DNA from 2 places in the Amycolatopsis sp. NPDC104775 genome. Region 2 is predicted to be linked to the other one. Evidence: riboswitches for the same ligand, from Rfam matches in the RefSeq annotation. Region 2 holds a riboswitch; the other holds the start of a gene.
What was found. A riboswitch is a leader RNA that binds a small molecule or an ion and turns the genes downstream of it on or off. The one in region 2 is predicted to bind thiamine pyrophosphate.
Positions count from the first base shown of each region.

Region 1: it holds a riboswitch for thiamine pyrophosphate, as region 2 does, so the genes downstream of both, thiO (glycine oxidase ThiO) here and ACZ63D_RS09975 (thiamine ABC transporter substrate-binding protein) in region 2, are expected to answer to the same signal.

Region 1 covers NZ_JBVJOE010000008.1:347,139-362,726, forward strand. The annotation lists gene ACZ63D_RS32210 (DUF3159 domain-containing protein) at 1-185, shown strand, start outside; gene ACZ63D_RS32215 (N-acetylglucosamine kinase) at 276-1,238, opposite strand; gene ACZ63D_RS32220 (SIS domain-containing protein) at 1,235-2,278, opposite strand; gene ACZ63D_RS32225 (GntR family transcriptional regulator) at 2,434-3,183, shown strand; gene ACZ63D_RS32230 (MFS transporter) at 3,188-4,687, shown strand; gene ACZ63D_RS32235 (NAD(P)-binding domain-containing protein) at 4,706-5,473, shown strand; gene ACZ63D_RS32240 (MarR family winged helix-turn-helix transcriptional regulator) at 5,450-5,881, opposite strand; gene ACZ63D_RS32245 (SDR family NAD(P)-dependent oxidoreductase) at 5,969-6,661, shown strand; gene ACZ63D_RS32250 (threonine ammonia-lyase) at 6,772-7,716, opposite strand; gene ACZ63D_RS32255 (hypothetical protein) at 7,872-8,675, shown strand; gene thiE (thiamine phosphate synthase) at 8,753-9,418, opposite strand; TPP riboswitch at 9,449-9,555, shown strand; gene thiO (glycine oxidase ThiO) at 9,552-10,640, shown strand; gene thiS (sulfur carrier protein ThiS) at 10,640-10,840, shown strand; gene thiG (thiazole synthase) at 10,843-11,595, shown strand; gene ACZ63D_RS32280 (NAD(P)-dependent alcohol dehydrogenase) at 11,597-12,538, opposite strand; gene ACZ63D_RS32285 (TetR/AcrR family transcriptional regulator) at 12,596-13,219, shown strand; gene ACZ63D_RS32290 (MarR family winged helix-turn-helix transcriptional regulator) at 13,363-13,794, shown strand; gene thiD (bifunctional hydroxymethylpyrimidine kinase/phosphomethylpyrimidine kinase) at 13,791-14,624, opposite strand; gene ACZ63D_RS32300 (phosphatidylinositol-specific phospholipase C domain-containing protein) at 14,737-15,588, shown strand, end outside.
Region 2 covers NZ_JBVJOE010000002.1:236,938-252,525, forward strand. The annotation lists gene ACZ63D_RS09930 (methylated-DNA--[protein]-cysteine S-methyltransferase) at 1-63, opposite strand, end outside; gene ACZ63D_RS09935 (DNA-3-methyladenine glycosylase 2 family protein) at 77-1,486, opposite strand; gene ychF (redox-regulated ATPase YchF) at 1,589-2,671, shown strand; gene ACZ63D_RS09945 (AIPR family protein) at 3,113-5,305, shown strand; partial or broken gene ACZ63D_RS09950 (acyl-CoA thioester hydrolase/BAAT C-terminal domain-containing protein) at 5,827-6,081, shown strand; gene ACZ63D_RS09955 (cysteine hydrolase family protein) at 6,721-7,326, opposite strand; gene ACZ63D_RS09960 (GlxA family transcriptional regulator) at 7,430-8,407, shown strand; gene ACZ63D_RS09965 (DUF3592 domain-containing protein) at 8,504-8,929, shown strand; gene ACZ63D_RS09970 (4a-hydroxytetrahydrobiopterin dehydratase) at 9,302-9,592, opposite strand; TPP riboswitch at 9,617-9,729, shown strand; gene ACZ63D_RS09975 (thiamine ABC transporter substrate-binding protein) at 9,761-10,828, shown strand; gene ACZ63D_RS09980 (ABC transporter permease) at 10,804-12,441, shown strand; gene ACZ63D_RS09985 (ABC transporter ATP-binding protein) at 12,441-13,448, shown strand; gene ACZ63D_RS09990 (ABC transporter permease) at 13,458-14,336, opposite strand; gene ACZ63D_RS09995 (ABC transporter ATP-binding protein) at 14,333-15,337, opposite strand; gene ACZ63D_RS10000 (LolA family protein) at 15,334-15,588, opposite strand, start outside.

The DNA of each region.
Region 1 (15,588 bases), on a different contig from region 2:
TGTGGTGGACCGGGCAGGTGGTGGCGCTCGGCGTGGCGCGCACGGTGCTCTCCTGGCCGCTGGTGGCCGCGACCGTGGCAGTGAGCGGCTGGGTCCTCTATCGGAGCCTTCCCGCAGAACACCCGGGCCTTCGCCTGGCGAAAGACCCGAGTGCGGGCGGGTCCGAAACCGGACCCGGAAGTTAAGGCGGCCCCCGGCGAGGGGGGAGGGTCCGGGGGCCGGTTCCTACGGTACCCGGACCGGAGGGGTTGAGTCGACGGTTTCGACTCTTCCGCTCAAGTTTTGGTGGCATTCACCCGTCGGGATGGTCGTGGGGTGTCCTCGCCCCACGCTCGCACCGCCGCCAGCCACGCCGCGCCGAGCACACCATCGGAGCTGGTCAGAACGTTGAGCCCGGCGAACTCGGCCCGCACGCGAGCCCCGGCCGGGCTGTTTTCGGCCAGTACGCTGCCCACGAGCACGATCGGAGTTTTTTCTTCCGGCTCGCGCGTGGCGCGGGCGATGCGCACGAGATGCCGGGCGCCCCGCGCCACGATTTCCTCCGCGCCGGGCTCGCCCGCGGCGGCTGCCGCACTCACCAGCGGCGCGTACCGGGCGAGCCGGACCGGGGGTTCGGCATTGGCATGGGTGACGAGCGCCCACATGACTTTGGCGCGGTCGGACAAGTCCACTGCGGACGGTCCGAACGCTTCGGCGAGGACCGCCTCGGGCAATCCGCCGAGCGGGCCGTCGCCTTCGAGCGCGGCCAGAGTGGCGCGGACGGCTTCGCGGCCGAGCCAGAAACCGGAGCCCTCGTCGCCGAGCAGCCAGCCGTGCCCGCCCGCGGTGGCGACCATCCGGCGGCCGCGGATGCGCCCGGCGATCGAACCGGTGCCCGCGACGAGCACGGTGCCGTCCGGCTCGGCCGTCGCGGACGCGTAAGCCACTTCGGCGTCGCCGGTCACCCGGACCAACCCGCCGAGCCCGATCCGCTCCCACGCCGCGGCGAACTCCGCGGCGACCGCTGGGTCGGACAGTTTGCTCTCGCCCGCCATGCCGACCACGACGCCGAGCACGCCGGCCCGTCCGTCCACTGCGGACTCGATGGCTCCGGCGATCCGGGCCGCCGCCTCCGCGGGCGGATGCGAGTTCGGATTCGCCCCCGCCGCGGCCGCGGTGCCGTGCACGACGCCGGCGGCGTCGATCGCGATCGCTCGCGTCGAGGTGCCGCCGGCGTCCACGCCTACTACGAGGCTCACCGGGTTTTGGTCACCTTCAGCAGACCGCGCGGGTTGTCCGGGTTGCCGCCGCGCGCGAGCGACAGCCCGAGCGCGATCCGCTGGATCGGCAGGATTTCCAGTACGGGAGCCAATTCCTCGACGGTCGGGGCGACCGGGATGCGCAGCGCGGCAGGCACGTCCTGCGCCGCCGAACCGACCGCGAGCACGTCCGCGCCGCGTTCGCCGACCGCTTCGAGCACCTCTCGCATGGCTTCGCCGCCACGGCCGAGGCTGGTGGCGGCGAGCACGGCGGTCTCGCCGTCGACCGCCGCGACCGGACCGTGCAGCAGGTCCGCGCCGCTGTACGCGCGGGCCGCGAGGTAGCTCGTCTCGGCCAGCTTCAACGACGCTTCGAGCGCGCTGGCGTAGGAGTAACCGCGGCCAGTGGTGAGCACGCGGTCGACAAAGCGATAACGGTCCACTGCGCGCTGCACGCCTTCGACGGCGCCGTCGAGTGTCTGCTGGGCCAATTCGCCGATCTTCTCGGCGTCTTCTCCCTTGCCGCCGCGAATCGCGTCGATGAAGAGATACAGCGCCATCAGCGTCGCCGAATACGTCTTGGTCGCCGCGACCGCCTTCTCGACACCGGCCCCGATGTCGATGCCCAGTTCCGAAGCCGCGCGCAGCGGCGAGTCCGGGGTGTTGGTGACCGACACGGTGAGCGCGCCCTGACGGCGGGCGGCTTCGGTGACCTCGATCAGGTCGGGCGAACCGCCGCTCTGGCTGACGGTGATGAAGAGCACGTCGCGCAGGTCCGGACGGGCTCCGTAGAGCGTCGCGGTGGACGGCGACACGAGCCCGGCCGGCAGCCCGAGGAGTACCTCGATCAGGTATTTCGCGTACAGCGCGCCGTGGTCGCTCGAACCGCGAGCGGCGAGCAAAGCGAACCGCGGCGGGTGCTGTGAAATCTTTTCCGCGACTTCCGCGATGCCGGACCGCCGCTCGACCAGCCCGGCGAGAACGCTGGGCTGCTCCGAGATCTCCGCGGCCATGTGCTCGCCGGGACGTAGTTGGGTCATCACTTTCCTCTCCGCCGGGACGGAGGTCCCGGTGTGCTGAGCGGCGTCCGGTCAGGTCTAGACCAATGCTAGCCGGGCGGAGCGGGTCGGGAGAAGGGTACGTTTCCTCACGGGGCGCTGGCGCGTTTAATGTGGGAAGACTGAGGGAGCCGGGCATGCTGGAGACACCCCCCGCGAGCGAGGCGGGGACTGCTGCGCGAGGGCAGCGCGAACCCAAGTACTGGGCGCTGAAGCAGCATTTGCTGGACCTGCTCGACGCACTGCCGCCGGGATCGCCGATCCCGACCGAGCGGGCGCTGGCGGGCGAGTTCACCGTTTCGCGCACCACGGTGCGCCAAGCGCTGGCGGATCTCACCGCCGAGGGCAGATTGCATCGCGTCCAGGGCAAGGGCACCTTCGCCGCCGAGCCGAAGCTCGCGCAGCGGCTGCAGCTGTCCTCTTATACCGAGGACATGCGCAAGCAGGGCTTGAAGCCCTCGTCCCAGTTACTGGAACTCGAAGAGCTGCCGGTCGAGGGCGAGATGACCAAGCTGCTGCAGCTGCGCAACGGCGCGAAGATCCTGCGGCTGCGCCGGCTCCGGCTCGCCGACGGCCAGCCGATGGCGCTGGAGACCACGCACCTTCCGCTCGGCCGGTTCCGCGGGCTGCGCAAGCACATCACCGCGGGCGGTTCGCTGTACGCGGTGCTGCGCGAGCATTACGGCGTCGAGCTGGAGCGCGCGGAGGAGACCATCGAGACCTCGCTGGCCGGGCCGCAGGAAGCGGAGATCCTCGGCGCGGACGTCGGCATGCCGGTGATGATGCTGACCCGGCATTCGTTCGCCACCGACGGCAAGCCGGTCGAGTTCGCCCGCGCGGTGTATCGCGGCGACCGGTACAAGTTCGTCACCACGCTGCTGCCCTGATCGCGTGACGACCGCGGGGGACACCGGCATCCGCTGGGGCACGCCCGCGGCTCGCGGCGTGCTCTGGACGACCATCCTCGGCTCGGGGATGGCGATGCTCGACGGCACGATCGTGAACGTGGCGCTGCCCCGGATCGGCGAGGAGCTGGGCGCGTCGGTCGCCGGTCTGCAGTGGATTCTCGACGGCTACCTGCTCGCCCTGGCCGCGCTGATTTTGGTCGCCGGGTCGCTCGGCGACCGCTACGGCAGACGGCGGATGTACCTGATCGGGGTCGTCTGGTTCGGCCTCGCGTCCGGGCTGTGCGCGGCGGCGACGTCGACCGAACTGCTCGTGCTGTTCCGCGTGCTGCAGGGAATCGGCGGGGCGTTGCTGACGCCGGGGTCCCTGGCGATCCTGCAATCGTCGTTCTCGCACGACGACCGGGCCCGGGCGATCGGCTCGTGGTCCGGGCTCGGCGGGATCGCCGCGGCGGTCGGCCCGCTGCTCGGCGGACTGCTGGTGCAGGCGTGGTCGTGGCGGCTGGCGTTCCTGATCAACCTGCCGCTCGCGGTGGTCGTCGTACTGATGGCGCGGCGGTTCGTGCCGGAGTCGCGGGACACCGCGGCGACCGGGCATCCGGATTACGTCGCGGCGGCGGTCGGCGCGCTCGGGCTGGCCGGGGTGACCGGGGCGCTGGTCGAGGCCCCGGTGCGCGGGATCGGCGACGCGGTCGTGCTGGTCGCATTGGTGGTCGGCGTCGCCGGGCTGGGGATGTTTCTCTGGCTTCAGCATCGGGCCGCCGAGCCGCTCGTGCCGCCTTCGTTGTTCCGCGACCGGACGTTCACGCTGTCGAACGCGCTGACGTTCGTGGTCTACGCGGCACTCGGCGGCGTGATGATGCTGCTGGTTCTGCAGCTCCAGGTGTCACTGGGTTATTCGCCGACGCTGGCCGGGCTGGCCGGATTGCCGATCACGGTGATCATGCTGCTGCTGTCCGGCCGGTCGGGGGCGCTCGCGCAACGGATCGGGCCGCGGCTGCAGCTGGTCGTCGGGCCGATCGTCGTCGGCGCCGGGATGCTGTTGCTGACGCGGGTGGGGCCGGGATCGTCGTATCTCGGGTCGGTGCTGCCCGCGGTGGTGGTGTTCGGGCTCGGACTGGCCACTGTGGTCGCTCCGGTCACCGCGACCGTGCTGGCCGCCGCGCCGGACCGGTACGCCGGGGTCGCGTCCGGGGTGAACAACGCCATCGCCCGATCGGGTGGACTTCTGGCGGTGGCGGTGCTGCCCGCCGCGGCAGGTTTGACGGGTTCGGCTTACCGGGACCCGGTCGCGCTGACCGCCGGATGGCGGACGGCACTGGTGATCTGCGCGGTGCTGGCGATCGCCGGCGGGCTGATCGCGTTGGGAATTCACAACGGGGTGCTCGGCGCCGCGGAAGCCGATGATTCGCCGCATCCCGGGGATTGCCTGCACTGCGGGGTGGAGGGACCGCCCACGCACGTCCATCCAGGTGGACATCACTGATCTTTCGCCGGGGGAATTGTGCTGGGGTTTGTTGGTGCCGGGGAGCTGACCGCGGCCATCGTGACCGGGCTCGACGGGAGCTTGCCGGTGGTGTTGTCGCCGCGCTCGCGGGAGATCAGCGCGGGACTGGCTGCGCGGTATCCGGACGTGCGGGTGTGCGCGAGCAATCAGGAAGTGCTTGATCAGGCGGACACGGTGGTCTTGGCCGTGCGTCCGCCGGTGCTGCGTGAAGTGGTGGACGAGCTGACGTTCCGGCCGGAGCACGTGGTGATCAGTGCGGTGGCCGGGGTGCGAACGGAGCAGGTGCGGGAGTGGGTCGCACCGGCTTCGCGAGTGGTGCGGTCGATTCCCTTGCCACAGGCGGCGCAGCGGCAGAGCCTCACCGCGATGTACCCGGAGGACGACGTCGCGCGGGAGTTGTTCGAGCGCGTTGGCGAGGTGGTGGTACCTCGTGATGAGCCGAGTTTGGAAGCGTTCAGCGCGGCTACGGCGACCTTCGCCGCGCACTTGGACTACTTGGCGACCATTGCCGGGTGGATGGCCTCGCAAGGAGTCGAAGCTGAGCTGGCCTCGGCGTACGTGGCCCAGGTGTTCGCGCAGGTCGGCAAGTCATTGGCCGGAGGCGGGCCGCTGGACGAGCTGACCTCCCGGCACATGACTCCGGGCGGGATCAACGAGCAGTTGCTGACTGCCCTTCGGCAGGGCGGGATGCCGGAGATGGTGCGGCGAGGATTGGACGCGGTGCTGGCTCGGCTGCGCGGGTCAGCCGCGGGACTGGGCGACTAGCCGGGCCTCGATGTTCTGCAGGGCCGTGATCAAGGTGCTGGTCTCTGCCGGGGAGGTCCTGTCGAGCAGCGCAGACCAGGTGTCACGCAGCCGTTGCAGATTCTCCGCTGCCTTCGGAGTGGGGTAGAGGCGTACTCTCCGGGCGTCGTCGAGGTCGGCTTCCCGGCGGATCAAGCCCTTCTTCTCCAGGCCCCGCACGGCTCGGCTGACGTTGCTGGAGATCATCTGCGTGGCCTCGGCGGCGGCGTTGACCGTGGTCCCCGGGTGGCGGTCGACGAACCGCATCACCGCTCCCTCCAGCGGCGTTCCCGACTCGGCGTTGGCTTCCTTGGCGGCATTGATGTGCCGGGCCACCGCGAGGATCAGGTCGGCCAGCTCGAAGAGCCGGGCGCTCTTTTCGTCTTCCACGCGACCAGCCTAACCCATTACCTATCGTTTGACAGGTATCTCATTCGCGCCGTAGGTTAGCTATCAAATGATAGCTAAGGAGCGCTCATGGCAGGCAAGAACGCACTGATCATCGGGGCCTCGCGCGGACTGGGCTACGCGCTCGCCGCCGAGTTCCTCGGGCGCGGCTGGCGGGTCACCGCGACCGAACGAACCCCCTCCGCGCTGCACGAGCTGGCCGGGTCGGCCGAGGGCAGGCTGACGGTGGAGACTGTCGACATCGCGGTGCCCGCCGAGGTCGCGGCGCTGCGCGAGCGGCTGGCCGGATCGGCGTTCGACCTGCTGTTCGTCAACGCTGGAACCAACTACACGACCGACCCCTCGGCGACCTTCGCCGACGTGTCCACCGAGGACTTCGTCCAGGTCATGGTGACCAACGCGCTGAGCCCCATGCGAGTCGTCGAAACCCTGCAAGATCTGGTCCCCGAGACAGGCACTCTCGGCGTGATGTCGTCGGGCCAGGGCAGCGTCACCGACAACACGAACGGCGGCTTCGAGGTCTACCGGGCGAGCAAGTCCGCGCTGAACCAGCTCATGCGCAGTTTCGCCGCGCGGCACGCCGACGACCCGCGCACGCTGCTGCTCATGGCGCCCGGCTGGGTGAAGACGGACCTCGGCGGACCGAGTGCGCGGCTGACCATCGACGAGAGCATTCCCGGCGTCGCCGACACGATCGAAGCTTGGGCGGGCAAGGGCGGGCTGCACTACCTGGACCGGCAGGGGCAGACCGTCAACTGGTGACTGGCCGCCGCTGCGGCGGAGGTCCGTGAAGGACTCCTTGACGTCTTCAAGCAGTCCTTCACGGGCGTCCGCGGCAACCCGGCACACCCCATGCGGCTGGGGCGGCTGAGCTAGGCGAGCAGTTCGGCCAGCATCGCCGGGTCGATGTTCCCGCCGGAAACGATCGCCACGGTGCGTCCGCCGGGCAGTTCGTCGGCGTGGTGCAGGTAGGCGGCCGGGGCGGTGGCACCGCTGGGTTCGGTGACTAGGCGGCCCTGCCGGGCCAGCGCGCGGACGGTGTCGCGGATTTCGTCCTCGGTTACGGTGATCACGCCGTCCAGGACGCGCCGCAGGTGCGCGAAGGTGAGTTCGGACGGTTGCGCGCGCAAGCCGTCCGCGATCGTGCGGGCGCGGTCGGCGATGGGCCAGTCCACGCGTTCGCCCGCGGCGAGGCTGGCTGCGGTGTCGGCGGCCAGTTCCGGTTCGACGCCGTACACCTTCGCGTTCGGGCACTTCGCCTTGATCGCGGTGCCGACTCCGGAGGCGAAACCGCCGCCGCTGACCGGGACCAGCACGGTCTCGACGTCCGGCAGGTCCTGTGCGATCTCCAGCCCGACGGTGCCTTGCCCGGCGATGATGTCCGGGTGGTCGAAGGGCGGGATGAGCGTGAGGCCGCGTTCCTCGGCGAGTGCGAGCGCCGCCGATTCCCGTTCCGCGATCGGCACCTCGCGGACTTCCGCGCCCCAGCGCAGCGTCGCTTCGACTTTCAGCCGCGGCGTGACGTCCGGCACGACGATCACCGCGGTGATCCCGAATTCGCGGGCGGCGTAGGCGACCGCTTGCGCGTGGTTGCCGCTCGAATACGCGACCACGCCGCGCTTCCGTTCGGCGTCGGTGAGTGCGGCGATCGCGTTGTACGCGCCGCGGATCTTGAACGCGCCGATCGGTTGCAGGCTCTCGGGTTTCACCCAGAATTCGCCGGGAACCCAGAGCTGACGCAGCAACGGGGTGCGCACCGCGGTGCCCTTCACCCGCTCGGCCGCGGTTTCGATGTCGGAGATCGTCACGAGGTGCATGAGCTGAGTATGTCAGGAAAGTGTGAGCTCTAGTTTATCCATTGTGGACAGTCAACGTGGCGTCCCTCACGCCGGGGCAACGAAGGGAGCACCTCACGCGACTTAACCGTTGAAGAAACAGGGAAGAACGGCTGGGAAACGATCAGATCGGAATCATGAGCGAGGAGCAGAAGGAAGCGCCGGAGGAGAAGAAGAACATCCGGATGACCTCGGTGCTCGCCGCGGCGCTCGCGGCGGTCACCGCGGCGTTGCTGGGTTCGACGCTGGGGGTGGCGGGGACAGTTATCGGCGCCGGGGTGGCCAGTGTGGTCAGCACGGTCGGCGGTGAGTTGTACCTGCGTTCTCTGCAGCGCACTCGTGATGCCGCTCGGAAAGCCCTTGAGACGGCTGCTCGGCGTAGCCGTAGCGGACTGTCGCCGGTGCAGGTGCCGGTTGACGCCGTGCGTGAGTCCGCGCCTGGTGCGGCACCGACGGTGCATGTGCCCGATGACCTGGCGAACATGCCGACGGTCCGGTTGTCCGAGCTGCGGCCGACTGAGCCGGAAAAGGCCGACACGCTGGGCGAGAAGCTTCGCAAGATGCGGTGGCCGCTGATCATCGGGTCCAGTGCGGTGGCGTTCGTGGTCTCGCTGGTCGTTTTGCTGGGGATCGACTGGACGACCAAGGGCGGCGTATCCACGGGGCTGATTCCGCGGCAGCCGGATACCAGCCAGCACGAGGACGAGCGCCGGGACAACACGCCCAGCACCGAGCCGCAGGTGCCGCCTTCTGGCGAGTCGCGGCCGAACAAGCCGACGTCCACCCCGACGACGACACCGTCCGCTCCGCCGTCTAGCAACCCGACGCAGGAGCCGAGCCGGGTGCCTTCGACGTCCTCCAAGCCGAGTACGTCTTCGCAGGCGCCCAGCACCAACCAGACGCCTACTGCTCCCGCGGTTCCGTCCAACGGCGGGGAGTAGCGTCCCGCCGCTGTCCGTGCGGGGACTTGCACCGCGTTAAAGTCCCCGCACGGTCCGTTGCCAGGCGACGAACCTCCTTAAGAAAGCCGAGCCCGCAACGCCTCCGCCGCTGCCCGAGGATCTTCCGCCTCGGTAATCGCCCGGACCACCACCACCCGAGACGCCCCGGCCTCCACGACCTCGGCCATCCGCTCCAGATCGATCCCGCCGATCGCGAACCAGGGGCGCTTCGGATCGCTCGCCGCGGTGGAGCGGACCAGGTCGAGGCCGGGGGCGGAGCGTCCGGGTTTGGTGGGAGTGGGCCAGCAGGGGCCGGTGCAGAAGTAGTCCACTCCGGGTTCCGTCGCGGCCGCGGTCGCTTGCTCCGCCGAATGGGTGGATCGGCCGATCACTACGTCGTCGCCCAGGATTCGGCGGGCCAGCGAGACCGGGATGTCGTCTTGGCCCAGGTGCAGGACATCGGCGCCTACGGCCAAGGCTACGTCCGCTCGGTCGTTGACCGAGAGCAACGCTCCGTGGCGCGCACAGGCCTCCGCCAGGATTTCCAGGGCTGCGATTTCCTGCTTGGCCTCGAGGGGTGCGCCGCCGGTCTTGTCGCGTAGCTGCACGATGTCCACGCCGCCGGCAAGGGCCGCGTCGGCGAACTCGGCCAGGGCGCCGCGGGAGGTGCGGGCGTCGGTGCACAGGTACAGCCGGGCATCGGCGAGCCGGGCGCGAATCTGGTCTCCGGTCAAGGCAGGCATGGCGGTGACGTTACCCGCGCGCTACGGTGTGGGAGTCCGCACGGGAGCCCGAGGCAACGGGCTGAGAGGGAGCTGCCGCTCCGACCGTGGAACCTGATCCGGGTCATGCCGGCGCAGGGAGCGTGATTCCACTGTGAACACCAGCACCACAACCGTCACTGTCGTCGGCGGCGGCGTCATCGGGCTGTCCGTTGCCTGGCGCGCGGCCGCTCGTGGATGGCGCGTCACGGTCGTCGACCCGGACCCCGTGCGGGGCGGCGCGTCCTGGCTGGCGGGCGGGATGCTCGCCCCGGTCACCGAGGCATGGCCGGGTGAGGAAGCCGTGCTCAGCCTGGGGGAAGCGTCGTTGCGGCGCTGGCCGGGCTTCGCGCGGGAGCTCGCCGCCGAGGGCACCGATCCGGGGCTGGCCGAGCACGGCACGATCGTCGTCGGGTTCGACAGCGCCGACGCCGGGCACCTCGACATCCTCGCTGGGTACCTGCGTTCGCTCGGCCGCGACGTCGAGACGCTCACCGGTCGCGCGGTGAAGCGGCTCGCGCCGGGCGTCGGTGCCGTACGCAGCGGCCTGCACGTGCCGGGCGATTTAGCCGTGGACAACCGAAAACTGCTTACTGCGCTGAGCGAAGCGGCTACGAAGCGTGGGGTCGAGTTCCGTCGCGAACGGCTGCAGAGCCTTTCCGAAGTGTCCGGTCCGGTGGTCCTCGCCGCCGGAGCATGGACCGGTCAGCTGCATCCGTTGCTGGAGCACGCTGTACGCCCGTTGAAGGGCGAGATTCTGCGACTGCGTCCGCGTCGCGGCTGTCTGCCGCCTCCGCCGTACACGGTGCGCGCGATGGTCGAAGGACGGCCGATCTATCTGGTACCGCGAAAAGACGGCGAACTGGTTCTTGGCGCGACACAGTACGAAGCCGGTTTCCACCAGGCCGTCACCGCACGCGGCGTACGCGAGCTGCTGGAAGGCGCGGAACGGATTTTGCCCGGCATCACGGAGTACGAACTGGTGGAAGTCGCCGCCGGACTGCGGGCCGCGAGCCGCGACGCTTTGCCGTACATCGGTGAAGTGAGCGAAGGCGTGTACGCGGCGACAGGCCACCACCGCAACGGTTTGCTGATGGCGCCCGCGACTGCGGACGCCGTGGTCGCGTGGCTGGCTGGCGAAACCCCGCCGCCGGAGGTCGCCGCGGCGACGCCCGCCCGGCTGGTCGAGAAGGAGCGAGTCTGATGGAGATCAAGGTCAACGGCGAATGGCGGGAATTTCCCGACGACAGCACCGTTTCCGCGGTCCTCGACGCGCTGGGAGCGGAACGCCGGGGCGTGGCCGTCGCGGTCAACGGCGAGGTCGTGCGGCGTGGCGAATGGGAAGAAGCGGTCGTGCCGAAGGGCGCGCAGCTCGAAGTGCTGACCGCGGTTCAAGGAGGTTGAGCATGGACGACCTGATCATCGGCGAGCACAAGCTGTCGTCGCGATTGATCATCGGCACCGGTGGCGCGGCGAATCTCGAGGTGCTGGAACGAGCGCTGGTCGCGTCGGGCACCCAGCTCACCACCGTGGCGATGCGCCGCGCCGACGCCGAGGGCGGCTCCGGCGTACTGGAGTTGCTGCGGCGCTTGGACATCGAACTGCTGCCCAACACCGCGGGCTGCCGGACGGCGGCCGAAGCCGTGCTCACCGCCCAGCTGGCCCGCGAGGCGCTGGAAACGAACCTGATCAAACTCGAGGTGCACGCCGACGACCGCACCCTGCTTCCCGATCCGCTGGAAACCCTCGAAGCCGCCGAACGCCTGGTGGCGGACGGGTTCACGGTGTTCGCCTACACCAACGACGACCCGGTCCTCGCGCTTCGGCTCGAAGAGGCGGGCTGCGCCGCGGTGATGCCGCTCGGCGCTCCGATCGGCACCGGGCTGGGCATCCGGAATCCGCACAATATCGAGCTGATCGTCTCGCGCGCGTCGGTGCCGATCGTGCTGGACGCGGGGATCGGGACGGCGTCGGACGCCACGCTGGCGATGGAACTCGGCTGCTCCGCGGTGCTGCTGTCGACGGCGGTCACCCGGGCGGCGGATCCGGAACGGATGGCGCTGGCGATGCGGAGCGCGGTGGAGGCCGGGTATCTGGCGCGTGGCGCGGGGCGGGTGCCGCAGCGGTTTTGGGCGCAGGCGTCGAGTCCGCCGCGCTGAGCTAAGCCTCGGCGACGATTTTGCCGCGCACACCGCCGGTTTCGAGCGCGCGGTGTGCCGCGGCGAGGTCCGCCAACGGAAACACCCGGTCCACCAACGGCCGCACCAGCCCAGCGGTGACCCACCGGCTGAGGTCGGCGAGCAGGTCGGCCCGGGGATTCCCGCTGAACGCCCGCACCCAGCGCTGGGGCCGCAGCGAATTCGCCGCCACATAGCCGAGCGTGCGGGCTGGCTGGTCGAGGTCGAACGCGATCGTGACCATCCGCCCGCGCGGGGTCAGCAGCCGCCGGAACGCGCCCAGGTCCCGCCCGACGGTGTCGAGGATGACGTCGAACTTCCCCAGTTCGCCCGGAGCGCGGTAGTCGAGCGCGACGTCCGCGCCGAGTTCCCTTGCCAGCTCCAGGTTTTTGGCGCTGGCCAGCCCGGTCACGTGCGCGCCCATCGCCTTGCCGAGCTGGGTGGCCACAAAGCCGACCCCGCCGGTCGCGCCGCGGATCAGCAGACGCTCGCCGGGTTTGAGATGAGCTTTGTCGCGCAGGGCGGTGATCGCGGTGCTCCCCGCCAACAGCGACGCCGCCGACGCGGGATCCAGCTCGGCTGGCACGTGGTCCAGCCGATCAGCGGCCATCGCGGAGTACTCGGCGGCGGTGCCCATCCGCCGCCCGATGCCCCACACGAGGTCGCCGACGGCGAACCGGCTTGCTGCGGGTTCGACGACCTCGCCGACCAGGTCCAAGCCGATCCGCTTGGGAAAACGCTTGCCGCTGAACGGAAGCAGCTTCCCGGACCGCAGAGCGAGCTCGCCGCCGTTGACTGACAGGGCGCGCACTCGGACGAGGACCTCGCCGGGACCGGGCACGGGTTTCGGAACATTCGCTTCGTGCAGGACTTCCGGTGGTCCATAGCGGTCGTAGACGATGGCGCGCATCGAAGTGGAAGGCATGTTCCACTTCTAGCACGGAAAATGGAAAGGGTCTTCCGGTTCGGCTAAAGTGAGAGAGTGCCGGAGAAATCGACTCGGTTGCGCACCGACGCCGCCCACAATCGCGCGCACCTGCTCGAGGTCGCCGAGCGCACCTTCGAGACCGAGGGCCTGGACGTGTCGATGAGCGAGCTGGCCCGTCGCGCCGGCCTTGGCGTCGCCACGGTGTACCGCCATTTCCCGACCAAGGCCGACCTCGTCGCCGAAGCCTTCGCCGGGCCGATGGCGGAATGCGCGGGCATGCTCGACGAGGCGCTCGCCGACCCCGATCCCTGGCGCGGCTTCTGCCGGGTGATCGAGGAGGTGTGCTCGATGCAAGCGCGCAACCACGGTTTCTCCGCCGCGATCGTGACCGCGCTGCCGGATCAGGCTGTTTTCGCGGAGCTGCGGGACCGTGCGCTGCGAGCGTTCACCGAGCTGATCCGCCGAGCGCAGGAAGCCGGTGCGCTGCGGGCCGACTTCGCCGTATCCGACCTGTCGTTGATCCTGCTGGCGAACGGCGGGCTGCGCTCCGGCGCGGGAACGGCGGCACCGGCGGCGTCGCGTCGGCTCGCCGGCTATCTGCTGCAGTCGTTCCGGGCCGAGGCGGCCGCGCCGCTGCCGCCGCCCGCGGAGCTTCCGCTCGACGTGTCGGTGCTCTAAATGGGCGGCCAGGCTGCACAAATGCCCGGGTCGTGGTGATTTCGCCCGCGCTTGACACGGATTGAGCACGGGCACGCCGTATGGTTGACGGCACCCTTTCCGGCGCACCCAGCGGCGGGCACCAGCGTCAGAAGGAGCCGATCGTGACTCTTTCCTCGGTCCAGGACGTAACGGGCCGGTTGTATCTCGCGGTAGGGCGGCTTTCCCGCTCGCTGCGCCAGGCGGGCGCGCCCGGGCCTGGACACGGGTCGATCTCCGCGCTGGCCACGCTCGTCCACTTCGGCGAGCTGCGCCTCGGCGACCTCGCGGCGAAGGAGGGGGTCGCGGCGGCCACGATGTCGCGGATCGTGGCCACGCTGGTGGAGGCCGGTTACGTCACCCGCGAATCCGACCCGGTCGACCGGCGCGCCTGGCTCGCCCGCGCCACCGAAGAAGGCGAACGCCTCGTCTCCGGCGTGCGGTCTACCCGCGTGCAGGAGCTCAACCGCCGCCTCGACCGGCTCACGCCCGAGGCGCGCGAGTCGATCATCGCCGCACTGCCCGCGCTGGAAGCCCTGATCTCGGACGAGGGCTAGCGTTCTTCGGGAGCCAGCCGCCAGAACGCCGACACCGGGCCGACTTTCGCGCCCATCGGGTAAGAGTGTTCGACGGCCTGCGAGACGAACCACTTGCCGTAGCGCGCGGCCTCGACCACCGGCATGCCCTTGGCCAGCCCCGCGGTCAACGCGGAGGCCATGGTGTCGCCCGCCCCGTGCGTGTGCGGGGTCTGCCAGCGCGGGCCGGGCAGCTCAACGAAGGTCGAACCGTCGAAAAGCAGGTCGACGCACTCCGGGTCGGACTGCAGGTGGCCGCTCTTCACGAGCACGTACTTCGGGCCGAGCTGGTGCAGCACGACGGCCGCGGTGTGCATGCCTTCGCGGTCGGTCACGGTCAGGCCGGTGAGCAGCCGCACCTCGTCCAGGTTCGGGGTGAGCACGGTGGCGCGCGGCAGGAGTTCGTCGCGCAGGGCGGCGAGGCCGTTGTCGTCGAACAGCGACTGGCCGGTCATCGCCGCGGCCACCGGGTCGACCACGAACGGGATCGCGCCGTCGCGGCCGATCCCGGCCTTGTCGCAGGCCGCCGCGACCGCGTGGATGATCTCCGCGGACGCGAGCATGCCGGTTTTCGCCGCGCCGACGCCCATGTCCGCCGCCACCGCCTCGATCTGCCCGGCCACGATGTGCGGCGGCAGATCGGAGCGGTCGTGCACGCCGAGCGTGTTCTGGACGGTGACCGCGGTGACCGCGACCAGGCCGTGCACCCCGCAGGTGAGGAAGGTCCGCAGGTCCGCCTGCAGTCCGGCGGCCCCGCCGGAATCCGATCCGGCGATGGTGAGCGCCGACGGCGGGCTCGGGTTCTCAGTCATGTGCGCGTTCCGACTTCTGGTCTGGTCCATTGAGGCAAAGGTGCTTCATGCACAGTCCACCACGATGGCACAGTAAACGTCCGTGCTGGTCCTCCTGCCGAAGGAGAAATCTGTGAAGCTCGCCGCGGCCGGTCTTCTCCTCCTGTCCGCGCTGGCCGTGCCCGGGGTGGCGCACGCGGACAGCCCGAAGCTCTCGCACGTGACCACGGTCGGCGTGCACAACACCTACGATCCGGCCGCGTACCCGTACCTCGCGCAGGCGCTGGACAACGGCTCGTCCCTGCTCGAACTCGACGTCTGGCCGGACTTCTTCACCCACGAGTGGAAGGTCAGCCACTCCAACCCGCTGGGCAACGGCAACAACTGCGTCGACGCGCGTTCGGCGGCGGACCTTTACTCCGGCGAGACGAACAAAGACCTCGAATCCTGTCTGGACGACATCCGGATCTGGCTCGGCGCGCATCCCGGGCATACCCCGCTTACCTTGAAGATCGAAATGAAGACCGGTTTCTCGGCGAACACCGGCCTCGGCCCAGCCCAGCTGGACGCCGCTTTCCGCGACCATCTCGGCGATGCCGTGTTCAAGCCGGCCGACCTTCTCGGCAGCCACGCCACGCTCGACGAAGCGTCCAAAGCGGACAATTGGCCGACGCTGGACGCGCTGCGGGGCAAGGTGCTCACCGAGATCATCCCCGGCACGGTCGAAGAGGGAAACCCGACCGACACCCTGCACACCGACGTCGAGTACGCCGGGTATCTGCTGGACCAGAAGGCGGCCGGGAAGCTGAATTCGGTACAGATCTTCCCGACCGTGCACGGTGCCGCGGGCGGCGACCCGCGGGACCAATACTCCGCGGACCAGAAACCGTGGTTCGTCGTTTTCGACGGGGACGCGAGCGAATGGCTCGCGAAGGCCGGAATGTCCTGGTACGACGAAAACCACTACTACGTGGTGATGACGGAC
Region 2 (15,588 bases):
GGTCACGACCGCGGTGAACGGGCCGATCTTAGTGTCCAAAGTGGACCAGAAAGCGGTGTGCACGGGGAAAGTCTCCTCAAGCGGTTCGGGAACTGAGATAGCGGCTGGCGTACGAACTCCACGGCTGCCAGTCGCGCGCGGAGGTCGTCAGGTCGATGCCCAGTTCGGCCGCGCCGCGGCGGACGGCGGGGTCGGCGGTCAACAGGACGTCTGGGGCACCGAGCAGGCGCATCACGACGTAGTCGGCGGTGGCGGGGTCGACGCCGGCCGAGAGCATCTCGGCGCGCAGTTCGTCGGCGTCGCGGCCGACGTGCGGGTCCAGGTCACCGGCGACAATGGCCGCGGCGACCTGTTTGACCAGCGGTTTGACGTCCGATTCGGCGATGGCGGCCGGGGTCGGGAAGAGGGTGGTCAGGGTGTCCATGGGCGGATCGGCGGGCGGGACTGGCTCGCCGAGTTCGACGACGTCGGCGACGTCCTCGCCCAGCAGCGCGCGGAGTAGAACTTCCGGGCCGTCGACAGCGCCGGGCACGCGGATGCCGGGGACGGCGGCGACCAGCGGGGCCAGTGCCGCGTCGGCGGAGAGGACGCGGGAGACGGCTTCTGGGTCGGCGTCGAGGTCCAACAGGCGTCGCACTCGGCTGACGGCGCTGCTTAGGTCGCGCAGGTCCGCGAGCGCCAGGTCGCACTGCACATAGCCAGCGCGCGGGCTGACCCACACCGAGCCTGGGCCGTGCGGCAGCCGCAAGGTGCGGCCGTACCCATCCCCCGAGACGGCTTCGATGCCTGGCAACGCCCGGGAGGCGTGGTAGTTCAGCACGCCTTCAGCATCAAACGGAGGACGGAACGGCAGGCGCAGGCTGAGCCGCGTCGCGCCGCTGGGTTCATTGCGGTTTCCGCGGCGAAGCGAAGCCGCGCGGAGCTGCGACGGCGTTGTCGCGAACACCTCGCGGATCGTCTCGTTGAACTGCCGGATGCTGGAGAACCCGGCGGCAAACGCGACGTCGGTGAGCGGCAGCTGCGACATCTCGATCAACAGCCGCGCGGAGTGGGCGCGGTGTGCTCGAGCGAGGCGGATCGGGCCCGCGCCCAGCTCCGCCGTCAAGACGCGGCCGAGCTGACGTTCCGAGTAGCCGAGCTGGCGGGCCAGACCGGGCACGCCCTCGCGTTCGACCAGGCCGTCCGAGATCAGCCGCATCGCGCGGGCGGCCAGGTCGGCGCGGACGTTCCAGTCCGGCGAACCCGGGACCGCGTCCGGCAGGCAGCGTCGGCACGCGCGGAAGCCACCGGCCTGCGCGGCCGCCGAAGTGGGGTAGAAGCGGACGTTCTGCGCCTTCGGCGTGAGCGCCGGGCAGGACGGGCGGCAGTAGATGCCCGTGGTGCGCACGGCCATGATGAACTGGCCATCGAACCGCTGGTCGCGGGCGGTCACCGCGCGGTAGCAGCGCTCGGTGTCGCGCCAGATCGGGATGGTCGAGGTAGCCATGCCGTCGATGATGCCAGCAGGTGGGAGCCCTGACTGGCGGAAAACCGACACGACGTTACCGGGTCGGCGGCGGTCCGCGCGCGGCACGTAGACTTACCGGTCGTGAGTCTCACCCTCGGTATCGTCGGCCTGCCCAACGTCGGCAAGTCCACCCTGTTCAACGCGCTGACGCGCAACGACGTGCTCGCCGCGAACTACCCGTTCGCCACGATCGAGCCCAACGTCGGCGTCGTGCCGCTGCCGGACCCGCGGCTGGACCGGCTGGCCGAGATCTTCTCGTCGGAGAAGACCGTGCCCGCTGTGGTGTCCTTTGTGGACATCGCAGGCATCGTGAAGGGCGCCTCCGAGGGCGCGGGGCTCGGCAACAAGTTCCTCGCGAACATCCGCGAGGCCAACGCGATCTGCCAGGTCATCCGCGTGTTCGACGATCCGGACGTGGTCCACGTCGACGGCCGGATCGACCCGATGTCCGACATCGAGACGATCAACACCGAGCTCATCCTCGCTGACCTGCAGACGCTGGAGAAGGCGCTGCCGCGGCTGGAAAAAGAGGCGCGCACCAAGAAGGAAGCGCGGCCGGCGCTCGAAAACGCCCAGAAGGCCAAGGAAATCCTCGACGCCGGACGCACGCTGTTCCAGGCGCAGAAGGACATCGACGTCGAGGCGCTGCGCGAGCTGAGCCTGCTCACCACGAAGCCCTTCCTGTACGTCTTCAACGCCGACGAAGCCGTGCTCACCGACGAGGCGCGCCGCGAGGAACTGGCGAAGCTCGTGGCGCCGGCGGACGCGGTGTTCCTCGACGCGAAGGTCGAAGCTGAGCTGCTGGAGCTGGACGACGAGGAGTCCGTGCGCGAGCTGCTGGAGTCCGTCGGCCAGCTGGAGCCGGGCTTGCACGCACTGGCCCGCGCGGGTTTCCACACGCTCGGCCTGCAGACGTACCTCACGGCGGGTCCGAAGGAATCCCGCGCCTGGACGATCCCGCAGGGCGCGACCGCCCCGCAGGCCGCCGGCGTCATCCACACGGACTTCGAGCGCGGCTTCATCAAGGCGGAGGTCGTGTCGTTCGAGGACCTGGTCGAGGCGGGCTCGATGGCGGCCGCGCGCTCGGCGGGCAAGGTCCGCATGGAGGGCAAGGACTACGTGATGGCGGACGGGGACGTGGTGGAGTTCCGCTTCAACGTCTAACGGCGGCTGACACGTCACTCGTCGCTGGCCTGGCAAAAGTGCAGATCAAGTGAGATCCGGTCCGTACGAGCGAGGTCTGTTCAGCTCTGGATCGAGGAGCCGTATTCGCCTTATACCAGATGCAGACAGGCTGTATAGCGCCTTGGCTCGTCACGTATCCGCTGTGGTAGAGGCGTGACCGTCCTTGGCGATATGAGTCGAGGCAGAAAGGCCGAAACCGGACGTCGAGGGATGATGCGGCCGGTTCCAGGTGTACCGCGGAGCCCTCGGAGTTGGCTTGCTTCGTCTCGCAGGGGCCCTAGAGCTCTGCAGGACGAAGCAGGCACCGTGTTGTCTGCTCTGCTTGGCGTGGGGACTCGCGCAGGAGAACGGCGGGAACGTATTCGGTTTCTGCTTCAATATCCTCAACACTATCGTCGAGAAGTGGGGTTGGGAGCGCGGATGGGTAAGGGCGCACGGGAGATGCCCCTTGAGGTGCAGCACATCAAAAGCGCGCTGCTGAGGGAGTTCGCGGAACTGATCTCCATGGAGGACTTCGGGAAGAAGGACCCCAAAGAGCGCGAAAGGGCTCTGTTGTCAAGGGCTGTCTCAGCGAAGGCGGCGCGTATTCTCGCGGACTGCACCTCAGACGACGCGGCGGAGTGGGTGATCGACGGCCGGGCCGATTTCGGCATCGACTGCGTCGCGTTTTCCGCCTCAGGATCCGAACTTTGGCTGATCCAGGCCAAGTGGAGCGATAAGGGAACTGCTGGCTTCGACACAGAGGCTGCACTCAAGCTAGTCCATGGGCTGAAGAAACTCGACAACCGCGATCTCGACGACTTCAACGAACGGCTGCAACTGCTCGCCGACCGTGTGCATGGTGTTCTCAGGCTGCCCACATGTAAAGTTCACCTGGTCGTCGCGCTTGTAGGAGAAGGCAACCTTTCTCTCGAAACTCGCAACATCTTGAGAGAAGCGGCCGATGAGTTCGGCGGCCGCGGCCGGACCGTCGAATATCGCGTCCTGGATCAGGAAGATTTCCACCGGGCGGTCCTGGAGGACCTGGAGCCGCAGCCCATCACGCTCAAAGCCACCATGGACCGCGAGTGGTACAGTCGCGAAACACCGTATAAGGCGGTGATCGGGGAGATAAGCGCCGATCAGCTCGCGTGGTGGTACGGTGGCCGGAGCGGCGACGAAGCTCATGACCATGTGAGAGGCCACGGCGAGCGTCTCTACGACCGCAACGTCCGCAAATCTCTGGGCCTCACTGGGGTTAACCAGACCATGGTGGAGTCGATGCTGGAGGACCCAGAAGGGTTCCTCTACCGTCACAACGGCATCACGGTTCAGTGCGACCGAGTCGAGCAGGAGTATCACGCCAAACGGGCGGTCGGCCAGCCCACCACCCTCACCTTGCACAACGCCAGCGTGGTCAATGGTGCTCAGACGGTGTCGTCGGCCTCCCGGGCGTATGAGAGGGATCCCGAAGCTGTCGCTGAGGCCTATGTCCTGGTGCGAATCATTTCGCTAGAAGGGGCGCCGGAGGACTTCGGACGCTCCATAACCAAGGCCACCAACACGCAGAACCACATGGAGCGCCGGGACTTTATCGCGATCGACACCGTCCAAAGCGAGATTCAGAAGGATTTCCGCCTCTCCCTGGATAAAGAGTACGTCTTCCGGAGAGGAGAACTGGACCCGGCCCCCGAGTCGGGTTGCTCGGTCACGGAAGCGGCCATGGCTCTCGCCTGCATGCACCGGGACTCGTCCCTCGCGGTCCGAGTCAAGGGCTCCACGAATGTATTGTGGGAGGAAGGCCCGGGGGGCGCTTACACACGATTGTTCGGTCAGCAGCCGACCGCTCAGCAGATCTGGCGCGCCGTAGAGGTCTTCCGGCTGGTGCGGGATCAACTGACCGGGCTGCGTACGAGATTCACAGGGCGTCCAGCCGCCATCGTGGACAGTGGCAGTCTGCTGGTGGCTCATCTGGTGTTCCAGCGGATAGGCAAAGCTCGGTTCGACGAGTCAGACGACGAGTGGGCCGACGTGCTCGCTGGAGTGCCCGATGAGGTCAGTGCTGTGCTCAATTACCTCATCCCCATGGTCGACACTCTTTTCACCAGCAAGAGTTTCGTTACTAGCACCTTCGCCAATGAAGAGCGTTGCGAGCGTCTGGTCGAGGCGGTTCTGAGTGTCTCTCGGGACAGTACCGGACTGGCCGCATCGACGGATCTTAAGGCCTTCATGGCGGACAGTGGGCTGAGGCGGCAACGTCGGCCGCAGACGGTGCGTCTGCTCGTTGACAACGATGCAATCAGTGCTGGCACTCCGCTCGTCTACGCGCCTAGCGCCGCGGAGGAAGCGGCCATCGGTGCGTGGCTTGACGCAGATCCTCGTCGGCGCCGGGCCAGTTGGGTGAACGATCGGAAGGCCCCGATTCTCTGGGAAGCCGACGGAAAGCGATACTCCCCGACTGGATTGGTTTCCCAGATGTGGAATGCGGCAGATTGGAAAGAACAGTGGAGCGCCGTGCAAGGCCCCAAACAGTGGAAGGTGCCTGGCGAGGGGACACTGGTGGAGATCGCCGAGACGCTCTGGCAGGAGATCGCAAACGACGACGAGTCGGCTGAGGACAACTCTGCGTCGTAATCGATGATCCGCTTGTGAAGTCGTAGGACCGGATGAAGTGGACTGGCTTCTGCGAACATGTCGAGGGGTGAAGACGTTCGTCTCGTTGTCTGGTCCGGTCAGGTCTACTACGACTGGAGTGAGTCGAGGGCAGCGATCTCAAAAGTCATTTTTGAAAGGATCCTTCCCAGGAAAGAACACGAACTGGCACGCCTCGCGTGCCGCGAGTGAGGGTGGAGGTCAGACCAGGAAACGCCCCGGGTTTGGCTGACTAGGCTTCATGGCCACCGTCGAGCACGTCAAGTTTCGCAATCGCGACATGTACTGGGACATCTCGGCGGGTCTGCACTTCCCGCCGGGCTTCGACAAGCCCGAGGCCTATCTAGCGATTGGGGTCGCAGTTGCAAGGACCAGGCCTCCGACAACGTCTACGTCTCGGCCTCGCGGAGGCCGGGAATGTGCCATCCCGTTCAACGCCGGCTTCCAGGGTACGAGCGGGGCGAACTGCGGTTTCTTGAGGACTTGTCCAGCGTGTCCAGGATTTCAGCCGCGTCGTCGACTACATGGCGACCCTGCCCTACGTCGACGCCAACCGGATCGGAGTGCTTGGCATCTGCGGAGGTGGCGAGTACACGCTCGCGGCGGCGAAGACTGAGAAGCGTTTCAACTCGGTTGGGTCGGTCGCCGGTGCCAACAGGCAAGGCGCGTTCGGTGCCCACCGAGACGGTCGTGAGATCTACGAACGGGCTGCGTCCCCCGACAAGACGCTCCTCGAACTGGACGGCTTCGCACTATGACTGTTCGAACGGCGCGGGTGAGGCGTTGAAGACGATCGTCCCCTTCTTCGCCGACAAACTCTGACCCGCGCGCCCGTAAGATCGCCGCATGCTCGTGCTTTCACCCCGTCCTTGCCGGACCGCGAGAACGGGGGACGTCTCGGCGGCGCACCGCCGGTTGCGATCGAGACGCATGAGCTCCTTGCGACGCACCGCTATCTGCTGACTGTCCCCGCGGTTCCGTGGTCTCCGGGCTGCTAGGTTTCCGTATTGCTGCGCAACGGATTCGACATCGATAACAGCGACCTCAAATACCCGGACATGGCGATGCGTGCACGCACCGTCGCCCTGCGGTGAGCGAGCCGATCTGGGGTGGCTGGGGCCCTGCTCGGCGGCGCTTTCCGAGGCGGCAAAAGACACGATCGCGCTGGTCCAGTTCGGGGACGAGCCGGTGCTGATTCAAAACGAACCCAGCTACGCCGACACCCTGTGCGCCGACGGGCATTGATTTCTCTTTCAGGTCAACGAAGAAGGCTGGCTGGACGAGGGCGAGCTTGAGGACGTGATCGACGAATACCTTTGGGGATACGGATCGGTCTACTTCTACGGCACTCCGGACGCCGACGGAGTAGTGCGCGAGGTCGTCGCGGGGTTCAACGATTACTGACGAGGCCAGTGGTTCAGCTCAGCGGCACTGGAAACCACCACGCCATACAGATCCCCAATAGTCGCCAACGCGCTGTTGTGCAGTTGCGCAGCGCTAACCTCCCCGCCCGGACCAGGCAACGGCCGGGTGGCGCAGGCGTCGGCGACGACGGTTGGGTGGTTGCCGCGCAGGAATGCGCCTTCGGTGGTGAACGTGACGCACATGTTGGTCATGAACCCGGCGATCACCACGTTCTTGTGCCCGGCCGCGTCGACCCGCGAGCCCAGGTCGGTGTTCACGAAGGAGTTCGGCGCGCCCTTCACGACGACCGGTTCGCCCTCGATCGGGGCGACGTCGGGATGGATGCTGCCGATCTCGGTTCGGATGTCGTACGGCGTGCCCTCGCCGCCGTCGTTGACGACGTGGATCACCTTCGTTCCGGCGGCGCGGGCCTTGGCCAGCAAATGCCGAGCCGCGGTCAACGCGGGCTGCCAGCCTTCCAGTTCCATCACGCCGCGGGTGTAGGTGTTCTGGTAGTCGACCAGGATCAGCGTCGCGTCGGCCAGCGTCGCCGGGGTCTGGTCGAGACCGTTCAGCTCCCGCAGCGTTTTCCTTGCCATGGTGGGGTTTCCTCTCGTTTCTGTTCCGCACGATCGACGCTAGACTCGGATCCGGATGTCGGCAATGACATGCAAGACGCAGAAACCGACATGAGGGGCGTGGATGAAGAGACTGCTGGTCGTCGTCCTGTTCGATCGGATCGACCTGCTCGACGTAACCGGGCCCGCTGAGGTGTTTTCCTTGCTGCAGCGGGAAATGGACCGTCCGACGGGGTACGAGGTGGTGCTCGCGGCCGAGACGCTGGAGCCAGTGACGACCTCGGCTGGGGTGCGGGTCTTGCCGGACGTGACGTTCGCGGAGCTGTCCGGGAAGGCGATCGACACCTTGATCGTGCCGGGTGCGGTGACGGCCGGGGAGAACGGGGAGATCGTCGCGCGATGCGATCCGGCGGTGGTCGAGGAGGTGCGGCGGCTGGCTGGGCAGACGCGCCGGGTGGCATCCGTTTGCGTTGGTGCGCACATCCTCGCGGCGGCGGGATTGCTTGACGGCAAACGCGCTACGACGCATTGGTCGACTGCCCGGCAGCTCGCCGCGGAGCATCCGGAGGTGACTGTCGACGCGGACCCGATTTTCATCCGCGACGGCAGGGTGTGGACCGGGGCCGGGTTGAGCGCTTGCCTTGACCTCGCGCTGGCGTTGGTGGCCGACGATTGCGGTCCGGAGTTGGCCTCCCGGGTGGCTCGTCAGCTCGTGATGTTCCTGCGGCGGCCGGGTGGGCAGAGCCAGTTCAGCGTGTCGCTGGAGCCGGTGTCCGCGACCCGGCGCGTCGACGAGTTGCGGCACTACATTGCCGCGCATTTGGCGGATCCGTTGACAGTCGCCAATCTCGCCGCGCACGCCCACGTGACGGATCGGCAGATCACGCGGGTCTTCAAGGCGGAGTTGGGGATGACGCCCGCCGCTTACGTTGAGCACGCGCGGGTCGAGGCGGCGCGACATCGACTGGAGACGACTGATGAAACGTTGTCGCGGATTGCTGGAGCTTGCGGCTTCGGAACTGTTTCGACTTTGAATCGGTCTTTTCGGCGGACGTTAAATACCACGCCTAACGAATACCGAGAGCGGTTCCGGATCGGTTAGCGGAAATGGGCGGTCCCGGCCAGGGACGCCTGACCCGCGTGGGGTAGTTTCGGCGAAACGTCCCCCTCGCACCGCTTGTCCGGCGAAGATGGCCCCGTGCGAATCGTTCTTTATGCCATCTGGGGCGCATTCATGCTCGCCCTCGTCGTCGCCGCCCTGGTGCAGATGAGGAAAGCCCGGCGGCGCAAGGTGGCGTTGGCGGTGTGGCCGAGGACCCAAGCCTCGGTGACGGGGTACGAGCGGCGCAGAGGCGGGTCCGACAGTGACAGCCCGTCGCTTTACTACCCGCGGTACGAGTACCGCGGGCCGGACGGCCGGGTCTACGGCGGCACGTCCGACACCGTCAGCTACCAAACGCCGCGTGCGGGCGCGACGCTTCAGGTGGCGGTGAACCCCGCGAACCCGGCGGAGTCGGTCCCTGAGGGGCCGACCGGGATGGGGGTGACCGGCTGCGCGTCGATCGCGCTCGGGCTCATCGGGATCGCCATGTTCTGGTTCATCCGGATGTTCCCGCTGCCGTAAGGCTCAGCCGAGCAGGCCGAGCACCACCATCGCCACGAGGACGACAGCGGTCGAAAACACCGCGACCCACGTGCGCTGTGCGGCGGTGAGCTGGGCGGATGTGCTGTTCATGGCGGGTCCTAGCGGGGGCGAGTGCCGACGATTCCGCTGGGATAGCGCCTTGATCTAGCTCACTGTTACCGCTTGTGATCAAGGTCACGTCGCGTGCGCGCGGTGTGCCACAGCACCCCTCCCGCGGCGGCCACCATCAGGGCGAACGAACCCATTCCCACCACGACTGCCTGAACCATGCTGGCCTCCTTCCTTCGCGTCTGTCCGGAAGACGCGCGAGGGGGCCGAGCATGTTGCCATCGTTGCCGACATCACACCTGGTCAGCGGGCCGCTAGTACCTCGTCGATCTGCCTGGCCAGTGCGAAATCGCGTTCGGTCAAGCCGCCCGCGGAATGGGTGCTGAGGCGGAAAGTCAGGGTGCGCCAGCGGATGTCGATGTCGGGATGGTGGTCGGCTTCCTCGGCGAGTTCGGCTACCCGGTCCACCACTTCGATGGCCGCCGGGAAGGACCGGAGCTCGGTCGTCCGCACGATGGTGTCGTCCTCGCGCCGCCATTCCGGAACGGTGCCGAGGGCCTGCTCCACTGCCGAGTCGTTCAATAGCTGCGTCATCACTCCATGGTGTCGGCTACGCTGCGGCATTGCCACGGGAGTCCGGTACGCCGGGCTGAGAGGCGGGTCCGCAAGCCCGCGACCGTTCGCACCTGGATCCGGATCATGCCGGCGTAGGGAGGCCGTATCGCTCTCCCTCATCCGGCGCAGTGCAGGAGGGGAAGAATGATGTCGCGGACCGTCCGCGCGGTGGTGGGCCTCGCCGCAGTCTCGGTGCTCGCCAGCGCCTGCTCGCTGTCCGGCGGCGACTCGGGCGGGTCGTCCGCGAGCACGGACCAGAAGACCCCCACGGTCACGCTGGTCACGCACGATTCGTTCGCCGCTCCGCAGGAGGTGCTCGACGCCTTCCAGCGCCAGTCCGGGATCAAGCTCAAGATCCTCAAGTCCGGCGACGCCGGTGCGCTCACCAACAAGCTCGTGCTCACCAAGGGCAGCCCGATCGGCGACGTCGCGTACGGGGTCGACAACACCTTCGCGTCGCGTGCGCTCAGCGAGGGCGTCTTCCAGCCCTACACCAGCCCGGAGGCCGACCGCGGCCCGCAGCGCTACTCCGTCGACCCGCAGCACCGGCTGTCCGCCGTCGACCTCGGCGACGTGTGCGTGAACATCGACCCGGCGTACTTCGCGAGCAAGGGCCTTCCGGAGCCGAAGACCTACGACGACCTCGCCGACCCCAAGTACAAGGACCTGACCGTCGCGGAAAGCCCGGCCACCGCGTCGCCGGGGCTGGCCTTCCTGCTCGGCACGGTCGCGAAGTACGGCGAGAACGGCTGGCAGGGTTACTGGCAGAAGTTGAAGGACAACGGCCTCAAGACAGTCAGCGGCTGGGAGGAGGCCTACACCAAGGACTTCTCCGGTTCGTCGGGCAAGGGCCCGCGGCCGATCGTCGTGTCCTACGCCTCGTCCCCGGCCGCTGAGGTCGGCGAGGACGGCAAGCCGCGCACCAAGGCGCTGCTCGACACCTGCTTCCGCCAGGTCGAGTACGCGGGCGTGCTGACCAACAGCAAGCAGGTCCCGCAGGCGCAGAAGGTCGTCGACTTCCTGTTGTCGCAGCAGTTCCAGACGACGGTCGCGGCGAACATGTACGTCTACCCGGCTCGCCAGGGCGTCGAACTGCCCGCCGGCTGGGCCACCGCGGCTCCGTTGCCGCAGACGCCGGCCACCATGCCCGCGGACAAGGTGCAGGCAGGCCGGGAGAAGTGGATCGGGGAATGGCGCTCGCTCATGGGCGCGTGATCCCCGCGCGCACCATCGGGCTCACGCTGCTCGGCCTGCTGCCGGTCGCGTTCCTGGTGGTGTTCTTCGCCTGGCCGGTCGTCGCGATCGTCGGCCGGGGGTTTTCCGCGGGCGGCGCCGACACCGTGCTCGGCGACCCGCAGACGTGGCGGCTCGCCGGGTTCACGCTGGCCAGCGCGGCCGCGTCGACCGTGGTCGCGGTGCTCGCCGGGCTGCCGGTGGCGTACCTCCTGGCGAGGGTCCGGCTGCCCGGGGTCGGGCTCGCTCGCACGATCGTGCTGGTTCCGTTCGTGCTGCCGACGGTCGTCGTCGGCCTGGCTTTTCGGGCGATCTGGCCGGACGGCGGCGTGCTGCCGCTCGTGCTGGCCAACGCGTTCTTCAACGTCGCTGTCGTCGCGCGCACCGTCGCCGGGCTGTGGGCTCATCTCGATCCGCGCGCGACCGAGGCGGCGCGTGCGCTCGGTGCGTCGCCGTGGCGAGCGTTCCGGTCGGTGACGCTGCCTGCGCTCGGCCCGGCGGTCGCGTCCGCCGCTGCGATCGTGTTTTTGTTCTGCGCCACCAGTTTCGGCGTGGTGCTGATCCTCGGTGGCGGTAGCTATCGCACACTCGAAACCGAGATTTACCTCCGGACCGTCGACCTGCTGGACCTCTCCGGTGCGGCTGCGTTGTCGTTGATCCAGTTCGCGGCCGTCGTTGCGGCGCTGGTGTTGGGTGCGGTGGCGCGACGGAAGCGGGAGAACGCGGTGCAGCTGCGGTCCGCGCAGGTCACCGCACGTCGGCCGCGCGGCGGGGAGTGGTGGACGGTCGGTGCCGCGGTCGTGGTGCTCGGTCTGCTGCTGACGCCGATCGTGTCGCTGCTCGTCGAGTCGGTGTCCACATCGGACGGTTGGAGTCTCGCCGGGTATCGGGCGCTGAACACCGTCGGCCAGAACGGCGCGTTGCAGGTGTCCGGCTGGATCGCGGCGCAGAATTCGCTCGCCGCGGCCACCGACGCGACGCTGCTGGCGATGGCCGTCGGCCTGGTCGCCAGCGTGGTGCTGGTGGCGCTTCGCCGTTCGCCGGGCCCGCTCGCGCGCGGGATGGGCGAAACCATGGACGTCGCGTTGATGCTGCCCTTGGGCGTGTCCGCGGTGACCGTCGGCTTCGGCTACCTCGTGACCCTCGACGCTCTGCCCGGCGACCTGCGCACGTCGCCGCTGCTCGTGCCGTTCGCCCAGGCGCTGGTGATCATGCCGCTGGTGGTGCGGATGATCCTGCCGGTGCTGCGCGCGGTCGACGTCCGGTTGCGCCAGGCCGCCGCGACGCTCGGCGCGAGTCCGGCGCGGGTGTGGCGGGAGATCGACTTTCCGCTGGTCGCGCGGTCGGTGGTGGCCGCGGCGGGCTTCGGGTACGTCGTCGCGCTCGGCGAGTTCGGCGCGACCAGCTTCCTCGCCCGGCCGGACGCGCCGACGCTTCCGGTGGCGGTCGCGACGCTGATCAGCCGGCCGGGGGAGCTGAACAACCAGATGGCGTACGCCTCGTGCGCCCTGCTCATGGTGGTGACTGTGGTGGCGGTGGCGCTGATCGACCGGTTCGGCTCGGTCCGCGGCCGCAGCACGGTCGGGGAGTTCTGATGGCGTTAACGGTACGGGATCTGACTGTCCACTATGGATCGTTCGCCGCGGTCCGGGACGCGAAACTGGACATCGCCGACGGCGAGGTGCTGGCGTTGCTGGGTCCGTCCGGTTCGGGCAAGTCGACGCTGCTGCGCGCGATCACCGGCCTGGAGCCGGTGTCGTCCGGTTCGGTGTCCTGGGACGGCGCCGATCTCGCCGCAGTCCCGGTGCACAAGCGTGAATTCGGTCTGGTGTTCCAGGACGGACAGCTTTTTCCGCACCGCGATGTCGCCGCGAACATCGCGTTCGGCCTGCGGATGCACGGCGTTCCGCGCGAACGGCATGCGGCGCGCGTCGAGGAACTGCTGAAACTGGTCGGTCTGGAAGGGTACGAGCGGCGGCGAGTGACCGAGCTGTCCGGCGGGCAGGCGCAGCGGGTCGCGCTGGCTCGCGCGCTGGCCCCCGAACCGCGGTTGCTGCTCCTGGACGAGCCACTGTCCGGTTTGGACGCTGGACTCCGCGAGCAGCTGGCGATCGACCTGGCGGATCTGTTGCGGCGCAGCAAGATCACCGCGCTGCTGGTGACGCACGATCAGGAGGAAGCGTTCACGCTCGCCGATCGCGTGGCTGTCCTCGACGCCGGGGAAATCCGGCAGGAGGGCGCGGTCCGGTCGGTGTGGAACAACCCGGTGGACGACAGCGTGGCGCGATTTCTCGGCGTCACGACGTTCCTCGACGGCACCGCGGCCGACGGCGTGGTGCGGACCAAGCTGGGCACCGTCGAACTCTCGGGAGTGAACGACGGCCCGGTCAGGCTCGGACTTCGCCCGCACGGCTTGAAAGTGGCCGACGACGGCGTGCCCGGCGAAGTGACCGCGGCGGTGCACCGGCGAGAGCATCTGCGGCTGGTCGTCCGGTGCGGTGAGTCCACTGTGGACGCGATCGCCCCGGCCGGGGCGGACTTCCGGGCGGGCGATTCCGTCCGGCTCGCGCCGGATCCGGACGGAATCGCCGTGGTGGGCTGAACCCCCAGGTCAGCCGTCCCGGGTGACGAGGCGTCCGTAGGCGAGCGAAAGCCCGACCACGATGTAGCAGGCCGCGCGGACCGCACCCTCGCCGAGCATCGACAGCGACATCGGATCCTGCAGGACCGAAGCCGGGGCCAGCGTCCAGTTCCGCGTGAGCAGGAACGGGTGCAGCCACTTCAGCGAGCTGAGGAAGCCGAGGATGGTGAAGACGATGTTCCCGGCCAGCACCGAGGCGACCACGAGCATCGGGTGTTCCGTCCAGCTCGACACCGCCAGCGCGACCGCGCCGACCGCCCACAGCTGCAGCACGATCCAGCCGCCGACGAGCAGGATCCGCAGCAGCGCCTCGCCGAGCGACAGCGTGGTGCCCGACAGCGTGAACAGCGAATCCGTGCCGTTGATGATCAACCCGGTGGCGACGCCGGTCACGCACATCGCGAGCACCGCGACCACCGACACCGTCGCGACGCCGAACGCCTTGACCGTCAGCAGCCGTCCCCGGCTCACCGGCGCGATGAGCCAGCCGCGCAGCGTGCCGTGCGCGGCTTCGCCGGCGATCGCGTCCGCGCCCGCCATCGCCGACGCGAGCGGCAGCAGCAGCGTCAGCGTCATGACCATCGCGGCGATCGGCAGCACGAACGCGTTGTTCACCGCCGACACCAGCAGCGCGCCGCCGCTGTCGTCCGGAGCGTCAGCCCCGGAGTTCTGCCCGACCAGGGTGAGCCCGATCCCGACGACGATCGGCACCAGCGCCAGCAGTCCCAGCACCGCGAGCGTGCGCGGCCTGCGGAAAATCCAGCGCAGCTCCGCGGCGATCAGCCGGAACAACGGCACCGTGTCGTGCCCGGTCCGGCTCACCGGCACCGAAACAGCCATGGCGGTCATGCGTCCCCCTCGGATTCTTCGCCGGCCGCCGATTCCCCTTCGGTCAACCGCGCGAACAGGTCCTCCAGCCCGGTCCGCGCCCGGGTCGCCTCGTGCACCTCGACCCCCGCTTGCACGAGTACCTGCAGCACCCGCGGTGCGGGCGTCGCGGTGAGGTCGGCGCGGATGCCGTCCGGCGTCAGCCGAGCCCCGATCCGGTGCTCCCGCAACGTTTCCACCGCCCGCTCGGCGTCCGGGGTGCGGACCAGCAGCGCGGCGTTCCCCGATTCCAGCAGGTCAGCCAGTTCCCCCTGGGCGACCACTGTTCCGGACTGCAGGACCGCGACGTGCGTGCAGGTCGCTTCGACCTCGGCGAGCAGATGCGAGGAAACCACCACGGTCACGCCGTCGGCGTGCAGATCGGCGATGATGCGGCGGATCTCCCTGGTACCCGCCGGATCAAGACCGTTGGTGGGTTCGTCGAGCACGACCATCCGGCGCGGCACCAGCAGCGCGCTCGCCAGCCCGAGCCGTTGTTTCATGCCGAGCGAATAGCCCTTGTACCGGCGGCGCGCGGCGGCGGACAGCCCCACCCGCTCCAGCGCGGCGTCGACCGCGCCGGGGATCACCGGCGATGCCAGCCGGGGTTCGGCGGCGGCGAACCGCAGCAGGTTGTCGCGTCCGGACAGGAACGGGTGGAAGCCCGGCCCCTCGACCAGCGCGCCGACATCCGGAAGCGCGTGCGCGGATTCCTCCGGCATTTTCCGGCCGAGCAGTTCGACCTCGCCCGCGGTCGGGCGGACGAGCCCGAGCAGCATCCGGATCGTGGTCGTCTTGCCCGAACCGTTGGGCCCGAGCATGCCGAGCACGGCGCCCTCGGGCACGTCCAGGTCAACGTGGTCCACCGCGATCGTGCTGCGGTAGACCTTGCGCAGCCCGCGGGTGCGCGCGGCCAGCGGGACCGCCGGGGCGGGCACCTCGTCCGAGATGCCCGCCCCGGTTTCGACCGCGGTGCTGGTCACTTGGCGCCCAGCGCTTCGTAGAGGACCTGCTCCGGGACCGCGCCGGCGGCGAACCGGCCGTCGTCGGTCAGGACCGCGCCGCCCACCTTCGTGGTGAAGAGGTAGCCGCTGCCCCACGGGCCGTTGACCCGCTTGGCGAACCGGCTCAGCATCTTCTGCACGTCAGCGCCCTTTTCCTCGCCCTGTGCCTGCTTCGGCTTCATCAGGTCCGCGGGCACCTTGCCGGTGACGACGGTGTCCCAGCCGTCGCC